4 regions of the Halioglobus sp. D3-4 genome follow, and region 2 is predicted to be linked to each of the others. Evidence: predicted binding sites of a transcription regulator. Region 2 holds the regulator's gene; each other region holds the start of a gene.
The links. The regulator sigma-54, encoded in region 2, starts transcription at its own class of promoters, with help from an activator protein. The targets are predictions, from matches to a motif close to TGGCACANNNNTTGCNNT.
Positions count from the first base shown of each region.

Region 1: a site for sigma-54 is predicted at 1,028-1,045, ahead of glnT (type III glutamate--ammonia ligase). Genes of this name have one in related genera too.
Region 3: a site for sigma-54 is predicted at 841-858, ahead of glnA (glutamate--ammonia ligase). Genes of this name have one in related genera too.
Region 4: a site for sigma-54 is predicted at 871-888, ahead of AC0L6S_RS18935 (PEP-CTERM sorting domain-containing protein). Genes of this name have one in related genera too.

Region 1 covers NZ_CM147907.1:4,437,082-4,439,287, forward strand. The annotation lists gene glnT (type III glutamate--ammonia ligase) at 1-985, opposite strand, end outside; gene AC0L6S_RS19600 (alpha/beta fold hydrolase) at 1,088-2,110, shown strand; gene AC0L6S_RS19605 (N-acyl homoserine lactonase family protein) at 2,195-2,206, shown strand, end outside.
Region 2 covers NZ_CM147907.1:2,673,973-2,676,178, reverse strand. The annotation lists gene hpf (ribosome hibernation-promoting factor, HPF/YfiA family) at 1-238, opposite strand, end outside; gene AC0L6S_RS11510 (RNA polymerase factor sigma-54) at 311-1,804, opposite strand; gene lptB (LPS export ABC transporter ATP-binding protein) at 1,982-2,206, opposite strand, start outside.
Region 3 covers NZ_CM147907.1:3,973,012-3,975,217, forward strand. The annotation lists gene glnA (glutamate--ammonia ligase) at 1-734, opposite strand, end outside; gene thiI (tRNA uracil 4-sulfurtransferase ThiI) at 1,066-2,206, shown strand, end outside.
Region 4 covers NZ_CM147907.1:4,287,310-4,289,515, forward strand. The annotation lists gene AC0L6S_RS18935 (PEP-CTERM sorting domain-containing protein) at 1-817, opposite strand, end outside; gene AC0L6S_RS18940 (MFS transporter) at 1,109-2,206, opposite strand, start outside.

The DNA of each region.
Region 1 (2,206 bases), 1.8 Mb from region 2:
GCAACATATTGGTTCTGTTGTTGTTGCCGTAACAGCAAAACACTGGCGCCCAGGTTGAGCCGGACATACTGCCCTGGCGAACCAGACGCTTATAGCTGTTAACGGTGGGTGCCACGACAGCGCTGATGGCTTTGGCGTGGCGCAGTACGCCACCGATAAACTGGTAGGCCAGCTCCGAGACGCCGCAGTCGTAGCGGTCGTTGTCGGGCTTCGCTGCAAAAAGATTTTCACCGGTTTCCTTGCTGGCAAGCGACATATTGTAATGCGCTCCGCTGCCGGTACGGTCGGCGAAAGGTTTGGGCATGAAGCTTGCGAATGCACCGTGTTTGCGCGCAATTTCGTTGGCCAGCAGGCGGAAGTAGATCAGGCGATCGGCCATGGTGAGCGCGTCGCTGAAATTGAAGTCGATCTCAAACTGGCCGTTGGCGTCCTCGTGGTCGAAAGAGTAAACGCCCCAGCCCATGTCTGTCAGGGCCTGCACCAGCTCATCGATGATGGCGATATTGTCCATCATGCTCGGCACGTCGTAGCAGGGCTTGCCCAGTGTGTCCCGGTCGCTGACCGGTACGATGCTGCCCTCGGCATTTTTTCGCAGTACAAAAAATTCGGTCTCGATACCGAGGTTCATTGTGAACCCCATCGAGGCGGCTTTTTCCAGTTGTCGCTTCAGAATATTGCGTGAGCAGGCTTCAAAGGGTTGTCCGTCGAGATACAGGTCGCTGGCGAACCACGCCAGTTCCGGGTTCCACTGGCACTGCTGCATCGACGCCATGTCTGGCATCGCGGCGACCTCATTGTCGGCGATATCCTGCGGGACGCCATCAAGCGCTGCGCCGGTGAACAGCTCAGAGCCGCCGAACATCTGCTTGAAGTGTTTGACCGGTACAAACTTGCCTTTGCTGGCGCCGTGAACATCGACGTAACTGGCGATACCGTATTTGATGCCCTGTTCCAGACACTGTTGCTGTAGCTTATCAATTTCCATGTCGTTACCTTTGTGTGGGAATGGTTCTTGCTCATCAGTGACTATCCAAGAAACATGCCAAGATGCATGTTTAATTTATATCTGAAATCGGCTGAGGTTAAAGTGTTGAAAAGTAACGATAAATGGCAGGAGCACGAGTTTGATCTCGGAGAGTTTCAGCTCGGCAGTGGCGAGTTGCTGTCGCGTGGGAAACTCCACTATCACCAACTCGGTGCACTGAACGCACCAAAAGATAACCTGATACTGATGCCCACCTATTACGGCGGCATGGGTATCAGCAATCGCGCCTGGGTAGACGATACTGCCAGCCCTTTTCATGCGCAGGGCTACTGTGTGGTGATTCCCTGCCTGTTTGGCGCAGGGGAGTCGAGTTCACCGAGCAATACCGTCGGCGCACAGGCCGGACCGCATTTTCCCGCAATGAGTCTTGCGGACAATGTGCGGGCGCAGCGCGCACTGTTGCAGGCGCAGTTTCAGGACGCCGGGCCCCGTCTGGTGATGGGCTGGTCGATGGGCGGAATGCAGGCTCTGCAGTGGGCGCGACTCTACCCCGAGCACGTAGGCAGTGTGCTGGCCGTCTGTGCGACGGCAAAATGCTACCCGCATAACCGCGTCTTTTTAGAGGGCGTGGCGAGTACCCTGAGTGCGGATGCGGATTTCAACGGTGGTCACTATCAGCAACCACCGACGCGCGGTTTAACCGCGTTTGCTACCGTCTATGCGGGCTGGGCGTACAGTCAGGCATTTTTCCGTAACGAGTTGTATCGGGCGTTGGGGTTTGAGTCGGTTGAGCAGTTGCTGGACTTCTGGGTGCAGGATCACCTGCAGCAGGATGCCAATAACCTGCTCCTCCAGTTACGCACCTGGCAAAGCGGCGATGTGACTGGCGCCCCCGGGCGAGCAACCGTCCAGCCGTTATCTTGCCCGGGGATTCTTATGCCGTGCAGCAGTGATCTATACTTCACAGCGAGCGATGCCTGCCGCGATGCCGGCGATCTCGGTATCGACTGCCAGGTGCTTGAGTCTGATTTCGGCCATATTGCTGGTGGGCCGGGACGTTTGCCTACAGAGACCGGGATGATCTATCGGGCTGCGCAAAGTCTGTTGCGCCGAACAGCGCAGTGACATGTGCCTGTTGTGGTTAAGGCGCACCACCGCATCGAAGCGCCTGACCGGTGACGGCATGTTACAAGGCAAGGGAGAGATAGTATGACTCAGGTT
Region 2 (2,206 bases):
TGTCTGAAAGGGCATCTATCGCTGCGTACATATCCTCTGATTCAGAGTGTGCAAACAAGTCGCCACCGGCGATATGGACAGTGGCCTCCGCACGCTGCACCTTTTTTTCCACCGTAAGAATGACATCGGTAGCGGTTATATGGTCGAAGTGGCGTTGCAATCGCTCGAGCTTGCTTTCGACATAGTCCTTCAGGGGAGTGGTGATTTCCAGGTGGTGACCAGTGATGGTGAGTTGCATAGGTTGCTCCTGTTACAGGTTTGAGACTATTGGTGCCTAATGCCGGCGAGGCCGGTTGCTGATAGTTTGATTCTAGACCAGACGTTTGCGTTCGTTGGATGGTGGTATAAAAAGAGCGTCACGGTATTTGGCTATGGTGCGCCTGGCAATTTCAATGCCCTGTTCTTTCAGAAGCGCTGCAATTTTGTTGTCGCTCAATGGCTTACGCGGGTTTTCGGCGGCCACAAGTTTTTTAATCAGCGCCCTGATGGCGGTGGACGAGCACTCTCCGCCACTGGTGGTCCCTACATGACTTGAGAAGAAATACTTGAGTTCGAAGACACCTCTGGGTGTGTGCATATATTTGTTTGTGGTGGCTCGCGAGATTGTGGATTCATGCATTTCAACGGCCTCGGCAATTTCGTGCAATACCAGTGGTTTCATGGCTTCGGTACCATACTCGAGAAAATTTCGCTGGTGATCGACGATTTTACTGGCAACCTTCATCAGGGTTTCGTTGCGGCTGTGCAGGCTCTTCAGAAACCAGCGCGCCTCCTGCAGGTTATCACGTAAATAGGTGTTGTCGGCGCTGTTATCGGCGCGTTTGATCAAACTGGCGTAGCCGGTATTGATGCGTAATTTTGGTGCGATATCGGGGTTGAGTTCTACCAGCCAGCGACCATTCTTCTTGGTGACAAAGACATCGGGGACAACGTACTCGACCTCCTCGGGTACCGCAGTGTAGCCCGGGTTGGGGTCCAGTGACTGAATCAGCGTCAGTATCTGTTTGAGTTCGTCCTCGCTAATTCGCGCGCGCCTGAGAATCTGGCCGAAATCGCTGCTTGCCAACTGGTTCAGGTAGCGGCTGACAATCAGTTTCGCCTGATCAAGCCAGGGCGTGGTGGGTGGTAACTGGTTTAGCTGTATCAGCAGGCATTCCTGCAGGTCGCGAGCGCAGACCCCGGAGGGCTCAAACTGTTGGAGCCGGTGCAGTACGGCGATGAGCTCGTCAAAATCTATCTCGAGGTCATCGGCCAGGCTCTCGTAAATTTCTTCAGGGCTGCTCAGGAGGCGACCGTTGGCATCCGTAGCGTCAATGATCGAAAGCGCTATAAGGCGGTCTGTATCGGAGAGTCGGGTCAGCCCAAGCTGCCACAGCAGTTGCTCACGGAGTGATTCACTGGCCGAGTTCTGTGCAGAGAAATCATGATCGTTGTTCTCATCACCCTGTGATGCTGGCGCCGATGCTGAAGGCAGCAGATCATCCCACTGCACATCAACAGGCAGATCATCAGACAGGGAGGACTCCCCGTCTACCTCCTTCGAGCTCCAGTCAGGCGCTTCCTCGGTACTGTCATCGTTTTTGTCGTTCTTGCTGCGCGAAGCGTCATCGGTATTGTCCGGTGCGTCATCACCTGAAGTGTAGGGGTCATCCTCAGACATCTCCAGAAGCGGGTTGCTATCCAGTGCCTGCTGGATCTCCTGCTGGAGGTCCAGTGTGGACAGCTGCAACAATCGAATCGCCTGCTGCAGCTGCGGCGTCATCGTAAGTTGTTGACCCAGCTTTAACTGGAGTGACTGCTTCATTTCAAGACTCGGAGCATTGTTTATCTCACGCGGGTATCATCCCGGCCGTTGGGACTTACACAGCCAGTGTAGCCCCCGTGGCCAACGGGTGGCAACCGCTTGGCGTGAAAATTGCTTGGTTTTGTGAGGTGGTCGAAAACTCGTGGCTATGGCCTGCGCGACCGCGCCGGGAAGGGGTTACATACGGAACTGATCGCCAAGGTATACCTGGCGCACATGTTCGTTGCCCAGTACATCTTCGGTTGTTCCAGAGGCGATAATTTGACCTTCGCCCACGATATAGGCCTTTTCACAGATATCCAGTGTGTCCCGCACGTTGTGGTCGGTTATCAACACTCCGATACCGCGATCGCGTAAGTGTAGAATGATCTGTTTGATATCGGTGACTGAGATTGGGTCTAC
Region 3 (2,206 bases), 1.3 Mb from region 2:
ACATTGTGTACGCAGTACTTCAGGATCTGCACCTCATCGGCTTTCTTCACCAGCGTGCTGAAACGCACACCGATCTCACACTGGCCAGCTGTTGCAACTTCGTGGTGGTGTACTTCGATATCCAGGCCCATCTGTTCCATCGCAGTACACATCGCGGCGCGAATGTCATGAAGCGAGTCGACTGGAGGCACGGGAAAATAACCGCCTTTAACACCAGGACGGTGCCCGGTATTGCCTTCGTCGAACGCGTGGTCGGATGCCCAGACTGCTTCGTCGGAGTGAATTTTGACACTGCAGCCGCTCATATCGATATGCCACTTGATGTCATCAAACACGAAAAATTCGGGCTCGGGGCCGAAAAACGCGGTGTCACCGATACCAGTGGACTTCAGGTACTCTTCAGCACGCTGCGCGATGGAGCGCGGATCGCGGTCGTAACCCTGCATCGTGGAAGGCTCGGCAACGTCGCAGCGCAGAATCACTGTAGCGTCGTCAGTGAAAGGGTCCAGCACAGATGAGTCATCGTCCGGAACCAGTACCATGTCGGAATTGTTGATACCTTTCCAGCCAGCGATGGATGAGCCGTCGAACATTTTTCCGCCATCAAAGAAGCCTTCTGTCACTTCCTTGGAAGGGATTGTGACGTGTTGCTCTTTGCCGTGGGTGTCTGTGAAGCGCAGGTCCACCCACCGGGCTTCGTTATCTTTGATGAGCTTCAGGGTGTTCTTTGACATGTTGTGGTCTCCGTAGGGCAGTTATCGGGCCAGCTGCGCCGGTCCGCGTTGTTTATCCTGGTGTCCGCCGCGGCAAACGACTCAGGCGTGGTCAGGAGCTTCAGTAGAAGCAAATGTTGTGCCAAAAAGGTGCTTCGGGTAACTCATTGAAATTAGAGGATATTAAACGACCAAAACCGGCTGGCCTCCCATTTATGCACCACAATAAAGCACTAGCGTAACATTTCGGTGCACGATCTGTTTTGGCAGGATGCTGTGATTAGTCTGCACAATTGCGGGAGTGAAGTCCGTATAATACCCGCCCCGATCAGACGCAATGGTTATGGCCTCAATGCAATTCGTTGTCAAGTATTTCTCCGAAATCGTTATGAAGAGTAAGCCGGTGCGGCGGCAATTTGTCCGTCAACTGGAGGAAAACCTGCGTGCCGTGTTGCGTGATATCGATCCGGCAATCGTGCTGCGCAGGAGCTGGGACAAATTGCGTGTGGAAACCTCACTGAGCGATGAGCGGGCGCTGGCGCAACTGGTGCACCGAATGTGCAACACGCCGGGGGTGACGCTGGTACTCGCGGTGCAGGAGCACCCGCTGGGGGAGCTTGACGATATAGTAGAGCAGGTGCTGCCGGTTTACACATCGCGCCTGGCAGGTCGCAGCTTCGCCGTGCGTTGTCGGCGCAGTGGGCAGCACAGTTTCAGCTCTCTCGACGTGGAGCGGCAGGTGGGCGGCGCACTGCTGGCCCGAACCGAGGCCGCCGGCGTCAACCTGAAATACCCCGACGTGACTGTGGAGCTCGAGATCAGCGGCGAGTCGTTGTTCGTGGTGGTCGAACGTCATCGCGGCCTGGGTGGCTATCCCGCGGGCAGTCTCGATCCGGTGCTGTCGCTGATGTCGGGCGGGTTCGACTCGCCCGTGGCCAGCTACCTGACCATGAAGCGCGGTATGCGTACCCACTACGTGTTTTTCCAGCTCGGCGGTCAGGATCAGGAGTTGGCCGTCAAGGAGGTGGCCCTGCATCTGTGGCAGCAGTACGGCGGCAAACAGCGTGTACTCTTTATAACAGTGCCGTTTGAAGAAGTGGTGGCAGAGCTGCTGAAGAAGGTTCAGGACAGTTATATGGGGGTGGTGCTCAAGCGCATGATGCTGCGCGTTGCTGATCGCGTGGCGGAAGATCTGCAGATCGACGCGCTGGTCACCGGCGAATGCGTGGCGCAAGTCAGTTCCCAGACACTGCGCAACCTCTCGGTTATTGATCGCGTTACCGAGCGCCTGGTTCTGCGACCGCTGGTCACCACCGACAAGGAAGAGATCATGCAGATCGCGCAACAGATCGGGACCGCCGTGTATGCGGAGAATATGCCGGAGTACTGCGGTGTTATCTCGGTGGGGCCGACCACGCGCGCCAAGCTGGACCGGGTCGAGGCACAGGAGCAGTTCTTCGACATGGCGATACTGGACAGGGCATTCGACGGCA
Region 4 (2,206 bases), 1.6 Mb from region 2:
CGAACACCAGCGAATCAACTGCACGCGGTGTGCCAACGGGCCCGGAATCCGGCAGATTGTAAAAATACGATTCCCAGCTTGTTCCGGTGTGAATCAGTGAGCCGTCCAGTAGTATGTTAACAATGTCGTTACCCATTTCGCTGCCAGGGGCACCAGTGCCAAGGCCATCGACAAATTCAATATACATCTCGACCTTGTGGAAGTCGGTGTAATTCAGCCCGGTAGCGATGGTCGTGGCATTGAATCCGGTGCCCGTTGTATCGTAGAACCCCAGGTCGAAGCCACTGCCTGTATCCTCAATCGAGATATAGGAATTTCTCAAGGTACTCTGCTTGGCGCCAGCATTGATCGACGCAAAGAGATCGGTCTGAGCGGCGCCGGTTGCGGATTTGAATTCGAAAGCGCCATAGAAATAGGAGTCAGTCGCTGTGCCCGAGGACAGTGGCGGGTTATTCGGCATCGTGTGGTCACCGCCGTAGTCATTGTAGAGACCGGCACCGGTCTCGCCAGCGATCTGGGGCGCTGTCTGAGACCATGATTGGTTGCTGATGCTGCCCGAGGTTGTCGAGTTTGATATCCGCCAGACGTTATTGCCGCCATCGTCAACAATGTTTTCATCAAACAGTTCGGCACTATTTCCGAACGAGTCTTCAACCGTCCATCCACCCTGGCCATTGACGGACTGGTTTACGGTGAATGTCTCGAAGTCTTCTGGTGCTGCGAAGGCGCTTTGTGAGCTGATGATCGATGCTAGGAGGGTTGGTAACAAGAGATGTGAGAAGTGTGTTGGGTAGTTCCCTCTATTATTGAATTCCATGGTTGAGCTCCTTGATGTTATTACAAATAGCTTCATGCTATTCGGGGTTTGATTAGGCAAATACCGTGCCGGTGGAATGTAACCTTCTTGGTTTCAATCAGTTACATGTATTTGGAAAGGTCGGGCTTGTCCGGGATGTAAAAAATCCTGACAAATTTCACCGTAGAAAACTGAAACTTGGGGTCATAAAACGGCAGGCTTGGGCGCTGGCGCCACGGGTTCAAGTCTCCCATATTCCAACGAGGCTTGAGCTTGATCGGTGGCCTGCCGTCGACGGCTATCGGGGTGGGTTCAGGCCGTGCGAGGCCCGGCAGCATCCCTGCGCAACACTACCAGCGCCCACATCAGCACCACGAATGAGATCAGCCCGAAGAACACAAACGGCCCGGATTTCAGCCAGTGGTCGAACAGGTAACCGCCCACTACGCTGGCAATCAGTATTCCTATCGCTCCGGTGAGTGTGAACACCCCCACAACCGAGCCGCGCAGTCGGTCGGGTGCGTGCTCGGCAATGAGCACGCCGCTGGTAATTATGCAGCCGACTTCTGCCATGCCGATGAAGATGAGCGAGATGATGGACCCCACCGAGAAAGGGTCTTCAATGAAATAGGTGCTGCTGTACCCAACAGCGCTGATGGTCAACGTGATTGCCAGCGCAGCAATACGGTTGATGCGATCTGCCAGGATGCCGAAGATGGGGGCGCTCAGCAGTGAGGCCCCGTAGGATATCGCGACTACGCTGCCGCCCTTGGCCAGCGCATCTGCGGCTGTCATATCCAGTACTGTCGTACCGTAGATTGTCGCCCACAGGGTAAAAAACGTACCGACCACAGCGAGGTTACCGCGGGCGACGAAGGATGCCGCATAAGCCAGTGCGATCACCGGTCGACGCGCCTCCTGCATGCCCTCCTGCAGTTGTCGCAAAATGGGGACACGCGTCGCGTCCTTGTTCGTTACGCCCTTGCGTAAACCAATGAACATCAATACTGCGATCGTGGCAGTCACGGCACCCATGGTGGTGTAGGTGGCGAACGCTGCGCTTTCGGCATCCATGCCGCCGTCTTTGAACATCGCCGGCAATTTCAACAGGAACAGGGCCGCTGTCATCGCGCCCAGACCGTTCATTATGCCCAGTAAACCCGTGGCCTTGCCGCGACTGGCATTGGCTACGTAGTCCGCCATCAGGGTGATCATCATGGTGCTTATCGATGCGATCCCGGCGGAGTACACCACGCGTGCGAGCAACAGGTCATTGACGTCTCGTGCCACGCCATACAGCACGATACCGGATGCGGTGAGGATAAAGCCGACTGCTGTCACCAATCGTCGCCCGACACGGTCGGACATGGAACCCCAGAATCCCACCGTGAGGATGATAACGATCTCACC